DNA from 2 places in the Cytobacillus dafuensis genome. Region 1 is predicted to be linked to the other one. Evidence: riboswitches for the same ligand, from Rfam matches in the RefSeq annotation. Region 1 holds a riboswitch; the other holds the start of a gene.
The links. Region 1 has a riboswitch for cyclic di-AMP ahead of FSZ17_RS04660 (APC family permease). Riboswitches for the same ligand answer to the same signal wherever they lie in the genome.
Positions count from the first base shown of each region.

Region 1 (4,439 bases):
AATCAAAATCATTACGATTTAAAAGAGATAATTTGCTCTTCATTTTTAAGTTAATAAAAATATTTTCAACGTAAAACGTAATGATTTCGATTTAAATATTATAATATTGTTTTTATTAATGCAAGTTTTTTCGTTCGCTCAACGTGGAAAAATAAAAGGCATGAGTCTGGTTTTGCCACACTCATGCCCATGAACTGCTTAGTTTTCATGGCTACTCTTTTTGGTTTCTTGTTCTCCCATTTTTTACTTTTTGAAACGATAAGGTACAGTAGTGATAATTACTTTTCTTCGATAAAGCAAATAAGAATGAATCAGTAAACCAGATTGATTATGAAGAATATGGTGCCAGCCCTTCTTCGGAATAAATTGAGGGATAACGACCGTAACTTGGTAGTTTGCTTCACTTGCTTTATGCTCAACTGTATCAATAAATTTGGTGAGTGGACTAATAATACTTCTATAGTAGGAATGCAAAGTCACTAGTCTAATATCAGGCTGCCATTGCTTCCATTTTTCCTCAAACCTTTTTTCGTCTTCCCTTTCAAAAGACACGTAAACAGCGATAATATGGTCAGCGGAAAGTGACTTCGCATAGTTTAAAGAGTTTTCCACTACTTGAGTAATACCCGCAACAGGAACAATGATGATATTCCCTTCAATAGGTACGACTGGTTCATTCGGGTTAATCCTAAGCTGTTCTCCAACGGATTCATAATGCTTTCTAATTTGGTGAAACAAAATAATGATTATAGGCAAAAATATTAAGATTGGCCATACTTGTGGAAATTTAGTCAAAAAGAACACGATTGTTACGATAAAGCTTATGAAAGCTCCTATTGTATTCGTAATCAATTTTAGCATCCAGCCTTCAGGCTTCTCACGGATCCATTTAACCATCATGCCTGTCTGGGACAAAGTAAAAGGAAGAAACACCCCAACAGCATAAAGCGGAATAAGATGTTCGGTTTGTCCTTTAAATACAATAATTAGAATGATTGAAAAAGCAGCAAGAATGATAATACCATTTGAATATCCTAAACGGTCTCCTCTCACTGTAAACATTCTTGGAATAAACTTATCTTTAGCTAAATTAACCGCCAGCAGCGGGAAGGCAGAGTAACCAGTGTTTGCAGCCAGAATCAATATTAATGCTGTTGTTCCCTGGATAAAAAAATACATAAAGTTTCGTCCAAAGATTGATTCAGCAATTTGTGAGACAACCGTAACTTTTTCACTAGGAGAAATCCCGTAATAATAAGCTAAATAAATAATTCCACTAAAAAGCAAAGCAAGAAGTACACCCATCAGCAGCAGTGTTTTAGCCGCATTATTAGGAGCTGGGTCTTTAAAATTCGGTATTGCATTTGAAATCGCTTCAACCCCCGTTAGAGCAGAGCTTCCTGATGCAAAGGCTCTAAGGAGAATAAATAAACTAATTCCTGCAACTGGTGTACCGATCGGTGTATGCAAATCAGGCGACACTCCACCTATAACAATTTTATAAATACCTACCCCAATTAAAATAAATATCGCTAAAACAAATAAATACACAGGATAGGCTAGTATAGAAGCAGACTCCGTAACACCCCTCAAATTCAATACTGTAATAAATAAAACAAAGAATATAGCGATAGCCACATTATAAGAATGTAATGCAGGAAAGGCAGATGTAATCGCATCCGTACCTGCTGACACACTAACCGCTACGGTTAATATATAGTCGACTAACAGGGAACCACCAGCTATTAAACCTGCATTAATCCCCAGATTATTCTTTGATACCACATACGCTCCACCACCCTTTGGATAAGCAAAAATGATTTGTCGGTAAGAAAGAATAAGTGCTGTTAATAGTACCAATACTCCTATGGCGATCGGAATTGAATACCAATACGCTGCTGCACCTATTGTTGCGAGAACAATTAATATTTGCTCGGGTCCATATGCAACAGAGGACAAAGCGTCAGACGAAAGAATCGCCAATGCTTTTGTTTTTATAAGTTTCTGTTCCCCTAATTCATGTGATTTTAAAGGTTTTCCAATTATGACTTTTTTCAATTCTGATACCACTCAAAAGCACCACCAAATTGTTTTTTATTATAATTCCCCTTTAATTCGTTAAACATTTGTAAAAAATCCTAGTGCTTACTTTTCCTCTTGGCCATTTCGTCCCACTATTACCTAAATTAACCAATGAAAAAAGCCTACAAGTCATCAATAAATAGACCTGTAGGCATCAAAGATTTTGACCGTACAAGCTCCACCTTCCTTCTCATCAACGCTTACGAGGTTAGCTGTCGGATTCGGGCCTTGAGTAGCCCTACCTTATTAGGATTCACCCCTTGGATTAGTACCTATCCACAAGAACGGTTCCCCCGCACCATTTGGTTTCAGCGATTTAGAAATATGAAACTGTTGTATATAATACTCCCGTGTTTTGAGAAAGTAAATATTTTTTTGTAGGGTAAATTTGACAAAAAACTGCGTATTTTCATATACTTTTTTGGTCCCAATTAAAATTTAAAATCAGCTTCAAGAAAAATGGGGAAAGGTACCCTCCTAAAGGAAAATAAACATTTATAGAGGAAGTGATATGAGATGGCATGGGTTTTTTTAATGCTAGCGATTCTGCTTGAGGTAGCTGGTACTGTATCAATGAAATTATCTAATGGTTTTTCAAAGTTTTGGCCGTCAGTGTTAATGGTTGTTTTTTATTTATTAGCCTTTACTTGCTTAAATTTTTCATTAAAACAAGTACCTGTCAGTGTCGCATATGCTATTTGGTCAGGAATCGGTACGGCTGCTATCGCCATAATCGGGTATTACGTTTTTCAAGAGTCGATGAATCTTATTAAAACGGTTTCGATCCTATTAATCATATTAGGTGTAATTGGACTAAATATCGGTGATAGTGAAAAGAACACTGAGCAGTCTCTAGCAAAAAGCCAACAGATGGAGACAGGCACACAAGAATATAAATGAGTGTAAACAATAGAGCGAGCCATCTATGCATGTTCTAATATGGTTTTCCTTAATCATTGATATTTCTTTTATCGTATATTTCAGTTATACAACGCTTAAGCTTATTCCAATCGAAAGAAATCACCAACTTGGAAATCTACTTTCAAAACTGGGTAAAAATTAGTCACTCTATAAAAAATTGTTCAAACTCTACATAAAAATCTCCTTAATCATCTAGAATAAAAACACAAACCTTTTGAAATTATTTACATCACTTTTACTTCACCTTAATACCATGGTAAATTACAAAAATTAAATTGGGTTTGACTATTTATTAAGTAGGAGGAAAAAGATTGTTTAAAAAGGGGCTTAAAAAGAAAGTTTTACCTATTGCTGTCGTATCTTTATTTGTTATTGGTGGTTTAGTTGGGGCTCTTTCAACTGCAGAAGCGGAAATAAGAAATTCTAGTATTGGAAAGGTAAAAAATATCATATTTATGATTCCTGATGGCTTTTCCTCTTCTTATGTAACAAACTATCGTTGGTATAAAGGGAGAGAATCGCTTATGGATTCCATGTTAGTCGGGATGATTAAAACATATTCGGCTAGTTCAGAGGTAACTGATTCAGCAGCAGCTGGGACTGCGATGGCAACAGGCGAAAAAACAAATAACGGGATGATAAGCACTTCACCTGATGGAAAAGAGTTGAAAACGATTTTGGAAGCAGCTGAAATGGCAGGAAAAGCTACTGGATTAGTTGTGACTGCATCCCTCACTCATGCCACGCCTGCCGTGTTTGCTTCACATGTTGCCTCTCGTGCCAATGAAATGGATATCGCACCACAATTTATAAAAAATGATGTAGACGTATTACTCGGCGGCGGTAGAAAATATTTTACTGAACCTTTATTAAAAATCGCAAAAGCTAAAGGATATGAAATTGTTAATAATCGTGAACAATTGGAAATGGCAGGGAGTACAGACAAGCTAATCGGTTTATTTGCTACTGTAGGCTTAGCACCTGAGTTAGATCGGGATGAAACTAAGGAGCCTAGCTTAGCTGAAATGAGCCAAAAAGCGCTTGATGTACTTAAAAAAGATAAAAATGGCTTCTTCCTTATGATTGAAGGAAGCCAAATTGACTGGGCTGGACATGCTAATGATGCAGCATGGGCGATGAAAGATATTGAAGCCTTCGAAAATGCATTAAAAGAAGTCTTGGAATTTGCGAAAATGGATAAAAATACTTTAGTCGTTATTGCTGGAGATCATGACACGGGTGGGATGTCAGTTGGCGGGTATGGTCAGTATGATGCCAACCTAGAAATCCTCCGTAATGTAATTGCTACAGGTGATTTTATGGAAAGCAAATTGAATGCAGACCGCAGCAATATCAATGATATTGTAAAAGAGTATGCGAAAATTGATTTAACAGTTGAGGAAGTTCAAAAAATAAAAGCAGCCTCAAAGCCGGCA
Region 1 covers NZ_CP042593.1:939,597-944,035, reverse strand. Annotated here, with positions in the region: gene FSZ17_RS04660 (APC family permease) at 244-2,070, opposite strand; cyclic di-AMP (ydaO/yuaA leader) riboswitch at 2,265-2,406, opposite strand; gene FSZ17_RS04655 (DMT family transporter) at 2,599-2,982, shown strand; gene FSZ17_RS04650 (alkaline phosphatase) at 3,315-4,439, shown strand, end outside.

Region 2 (4,439 bases), 380 kb from region 1:
TAATTGGACAACTGCTCATGATATGGTTACCTGTTTGAAGATTATCGATCAGCAATTCTTTTTATCTAAAGAGAGCTCTCAAAAAGCCTTTAGCATTATGGAAAAACAACAATTTAAAAAGCTATTCAATACGATCGATTTAGAAGATTTGCAAGTCGCTAGTAAATCGGGGGAACTGCCAGGGGTCGAGCATGATTGTGCCATCATCCGTTATGGAGATAAAACCATCTATTCGGCAGTTTTGATCGATCAGCTGAAGGATCCGTATGAAGGAAAGCAGATATTATCACAGATTGGCAAGCTGATTTTACGGCATTTAGTAAATGGATAAGGACACTCTATCTTAATGGATGGGGTGTCCTTTTTGAGTAAAGCCAGCATGTGTATACTATGAAATTTAGTAAGTAAATAGAAAGATTTAGGAATTAAACTACAATGAGCATTGAAAAAAGAGCTTGGAGAATTTTCCAAGCTCTTTACCATTTTTTATTTGTTTTATTCATAAAAGGACCTGTTTGTTCAATAACAAATTAGACAATGACAAAATCTTTAACTATACCATTACTTCTATCTATACCCTACTCTTTGCCTTGAATACATTGAAACAAGTACTAGAAAAGGAGGTGAAGTTATTGGGAATATTTCCTTTTAAAAACGATAAAGCAAAAAATCCATTTCATAATGACATTCAATCTTGCTGTAAATGTGGAGATTGTTGTTTGATTCATCAGCAATTCACACTGAAACATAAGTTTAATTTTCCACAAGAAACTACGGTTACGGTTTATGAAGCCAATGGTTATGAACCTGCCTGTACACCTGGTGCATCTAATGGAGAGGCAGCCGTTCAACAAACGGGTTTCGTCCTTCCGTTTGGGACTATTCTCGCCATCAACAACGGAGTCAATGCCTTTGATGTCCAAGTGATAGGAGAAAATTTTGAAGATGCCATCATTCACACCATTCATCCTGGAACACAAGTAGGGATCACTGGGGTTTTCCAACGAGTAAATGCCATTTATCCAACAGATCCAGTCCGAGCAGCTTTCCAGTTTGACCTATTCTTATTTCCACTAATTCCAGTTTAATTTCCATTGGCCAGTATGCCAACAGGCAGAGAACCTACTCTCTGTCTGTTTTGTGTCCAATCTATAATCCTCAAACTGTTCAAATTATCCCGCATTAACGGGCAGTAAGACCCCCACCTCAAGATTGAGAGAGAAGCGAGGAAGATAGGTGGGGAACAACTGCCCGTAAAAGCCCGTAAAATGAACACAGACTAAAAGCGCCACATCGTGTGGCAACGTCTGCGTGACCCACTTCCTGTGGGCCGCAACTAACCATCAGTGGGGGATCAAAAAACCCCCACTGATGGAAGTTTCACTTTATCGCAAACTAATGAGCACTAAGTCTTTCACTGCTTTAGCTGTGGGAGTTTCAGGTCACCCCGTTAAAATATCCTCACGCGGATATCGAATCTTTTGTTCCTGTTGTCGGCGAGCAAATGAAAATACGAGCGTTAGAGGACCTAGTTTACCGAGAAACATAATGAATATGATGATTCCTTTGCCGATTTCAGTTAGATCTCCTGTAAGTCCCATTGTCAGACCGACCGTGCCAAAAGCAGACATGACTTCAAAGGCAATTTTTATAAAAGGCTGATTCTCTGTAATACTCAACGTAAAAATAGCGATTATGATGAAAAGGAGACTAATGATTGTGATCGCTAATGCTTTTACAATATAGGAATCACTAATTGTTTTTCTGAAGATGACGATGTCGTTTTTCCCTCGTATAAAGGTGATGACGGCTAGGATGATAATAATAAAGGTTGTTAATTTAATTCCGCCGCCTGTTGAAGCACTGCCTGCTCCTATAAACATGAGAAAAATCATGTAGAAGGCAGTAGTATCCTCTAATCCGCTTAAATCAATGGTATTAAATCCAGCCGTTCTTGGGGATACTGCCTGAAAGTAGGTGGCCCAGAACTTTTCCCATCCTGACAACGGGCCAAGTGTATTTGGGTTATTATATTCAAGAAGAAAAATGATTATCATCGATACAAGATTAATAACAAATGTGCTTACGATCATGAGCTTGGAATGTAAAGAAAGTTCGCGGAAACGCTTTGTTTTCTTCAAATCAATTAATACGGTAAAACCTATACCGCCAGTAATAAATAATAGTGAAATAACAAGGTTAATGACTGGATCTCCAACAAATCCTATTAAGTTATCTTCCCAAAGTCCAAACCCTGCATTATTAAAGGCTGAAACAGAATGGAATAGGCTATAGTAAAGACCTTTTGCCCAACCGTATTCAGGAACCCAGCGAAGGGAAAGCAGTAGCATGGCACAGGCTTCAATCGCAAACGAAAATAAAAATAAGTTGCGTACAAGGCTTATGATTCCTCCTAATGAGGTCTGATTTAAAGCCTGCTGCATCACAAGTCGTTCTTTAAAACCGATTTTTCTCCCAAGCATCAAATAAATGAGTACAGCAAAGGACATGATTCCAAGTCCGCCCACTTGAATTAAACACATAATCACGATTTCACCGAATAGGGTATAGGTCGATGCTGTATCTACTACTGTTAGGCCTGTCACTGTCATAGCAGATGTAGTCGTGAAAAGGGCGTCAACCCATGAAATGGACTTTTCCGTTGCAAAAGGAAGCTTTAATAAACATGTTCCCAACACAATAAAAAAAGCAAAAATAAGTACTAGAAGCTGGGGTGGACTAATTTTCAAATACTTCCTTGTAATGGCGATAAAACCCTTTTCTTTCCCCATCATGACTCCTCCAATATGCCGATTAAAAATTCCAAAAATGAAAACAAAAAAAACCATTCTTAGGCCAGAGGTAAGAATGGTCATTGCACAAATGCGATGCCCTTCTCTCAATATGCTTACGAGGTTAGCTGACGGATTAGGGATTGAGAGATCCCTTCTTAACAAGATGCTAAGATTCACCCCTGATAAACAATCTGTTTATCATATTGGTTCCCCCGTTCTGAAAATAAGATTCAGCAAGGATTTTTTTATTTTTGATTTTATTAAATTACTCCTGTTAAGAAAGAATGTCAATAGAAATTTGTCAGATGGAAAAGAACAAATTTTTTAGGTTTCCTAAATAGAAATCAATACAATCTCTTTTCGTAGCTTTCCTCCAAAGAAGCTTTCACGTTTTCAACGTCCACTCCTTGTATATTAATGTGATCAGCGAGGATTTGGGGAGGATAGGGCAGGTCTGATTGTAGAAGCCATGTTTCTGGCTGCCAAAGCTTGGAACGCTTGAAGGCTTTCGCACAATGGATATAGCATTCTTCAACTTGAACAGCAACACCTAGTAAAGGAGTTTTTCCGAAAGCGGTCATATTTTCAAGTATGTCTGGATCTTTGATAACGCCCGCTTTCCCGTTAATTCGCAGTGTTTCTTCTAATCCTGGAATCACAAATAGAAGGCCAATATATGGATTTTCTAAAATATTTCTTAGTGTGTCCATTCGCTTATTTCCTGGCCGTTCTGGAATAACGAAATGATGGTCATCCATTATATGTACAAATCCAGGGAAATCCCCGCGAGGAGATGTATCACAATGCCCATCTGCATTAGAGGTAGAAACAAAAACAATCGGAGACTTTGAAATAAACTCTTTGCAGTGATGATCTAAATGATTGATTACTTTATTGGCGGCATTCTTACCTGGAGTGCCTAATAAGGAACGAAGCTCCTCTTCGGATGTAATGATCTCATGAAATAACATGATTTTTCCCCTCCTAATGAATATATAAGAAAAGGAGGGAATTCCCCTCCTATGAACTTATTATGTTTCTAGTCTACTTCGAGAAAATTTTTGAAAACGCAGCTGTGGAATGGAGATCCCAATTAAGATGAGTGCGATTCCAAACATTTGGATTCTAGATATTTCTTCACCTAAGATGAGCATGGCGGCAAAGATCGCTGCAGGGAGTTCTGCTGATCCAATAATTGTAGCAAGACCTGCATCAATTTTCGGTGTGCCAATAGCAAAGAGAACAATCGGGAAAATGGCGCCAAAAAAGGCCATCGATAAGCTATATTTCCATAAACCATCTAAATGAATGCCAGTTTTGAAAAGAATGGGGCCAGCAATGAATACAAGAATCAGAAGGCCACCCAAAGTAATAAAAATGCTTCGCTGAATACTAGGCACTCCAGTTGCCACTTTCCCACTTGCAAAAATAAATATGGCATACGTAATAGCAGATAACAGTCCATAAATCAGCCCATCAAATTGAATAGGCTGGCCGCTGCTAGAAATTAGGTTACTAGCGAAAATGGTACCGAGAATCAGAAAGATCGCAGAAATAATCTTATTTTTGCTCGGCCATTTCCTTTCAAAAAGTGCCTCAATTAAGATTCCCAGCCAAGTAAATTGAAACAAGAGGACAATGGCA
Region 2 covers NZ_CP042593.1:563,208-567,646, forward strand. Annotated here, with positions in the region: gene FSZ17_RS02910 (serine hydrolase) at 1-331, shown strand, start outside; gene FSZ17_RS02915 (hypothetical protein) at 633-1,088, shown strand; gene FSZ17_RS02920 (TrkH family potassium uptake protein) at 1,443-2,792, opposite strand; cyclic di-AMP (ydaO/yuaA leader) riboswitch at 2,892-3,041, opposite strand; gene FSZ17_RS02925 (pyridoxamine 5'-phosphate oxidase family protein) at 3,140-3,766, opposite strand; gene FSZ17_RS02930 (EamA family transporter) at 3,827-4,439, opposite strand, start outside.
Region 2: it holds a riboswitch for cyclic di-AMP, as region 1 does, so the genes downstream of both, FSZ17_RS02920 (TrkH family potassium uptake protein) here and FSZ17_RS04660 (APC family permease) in region 1, are expected to answer to the same signal.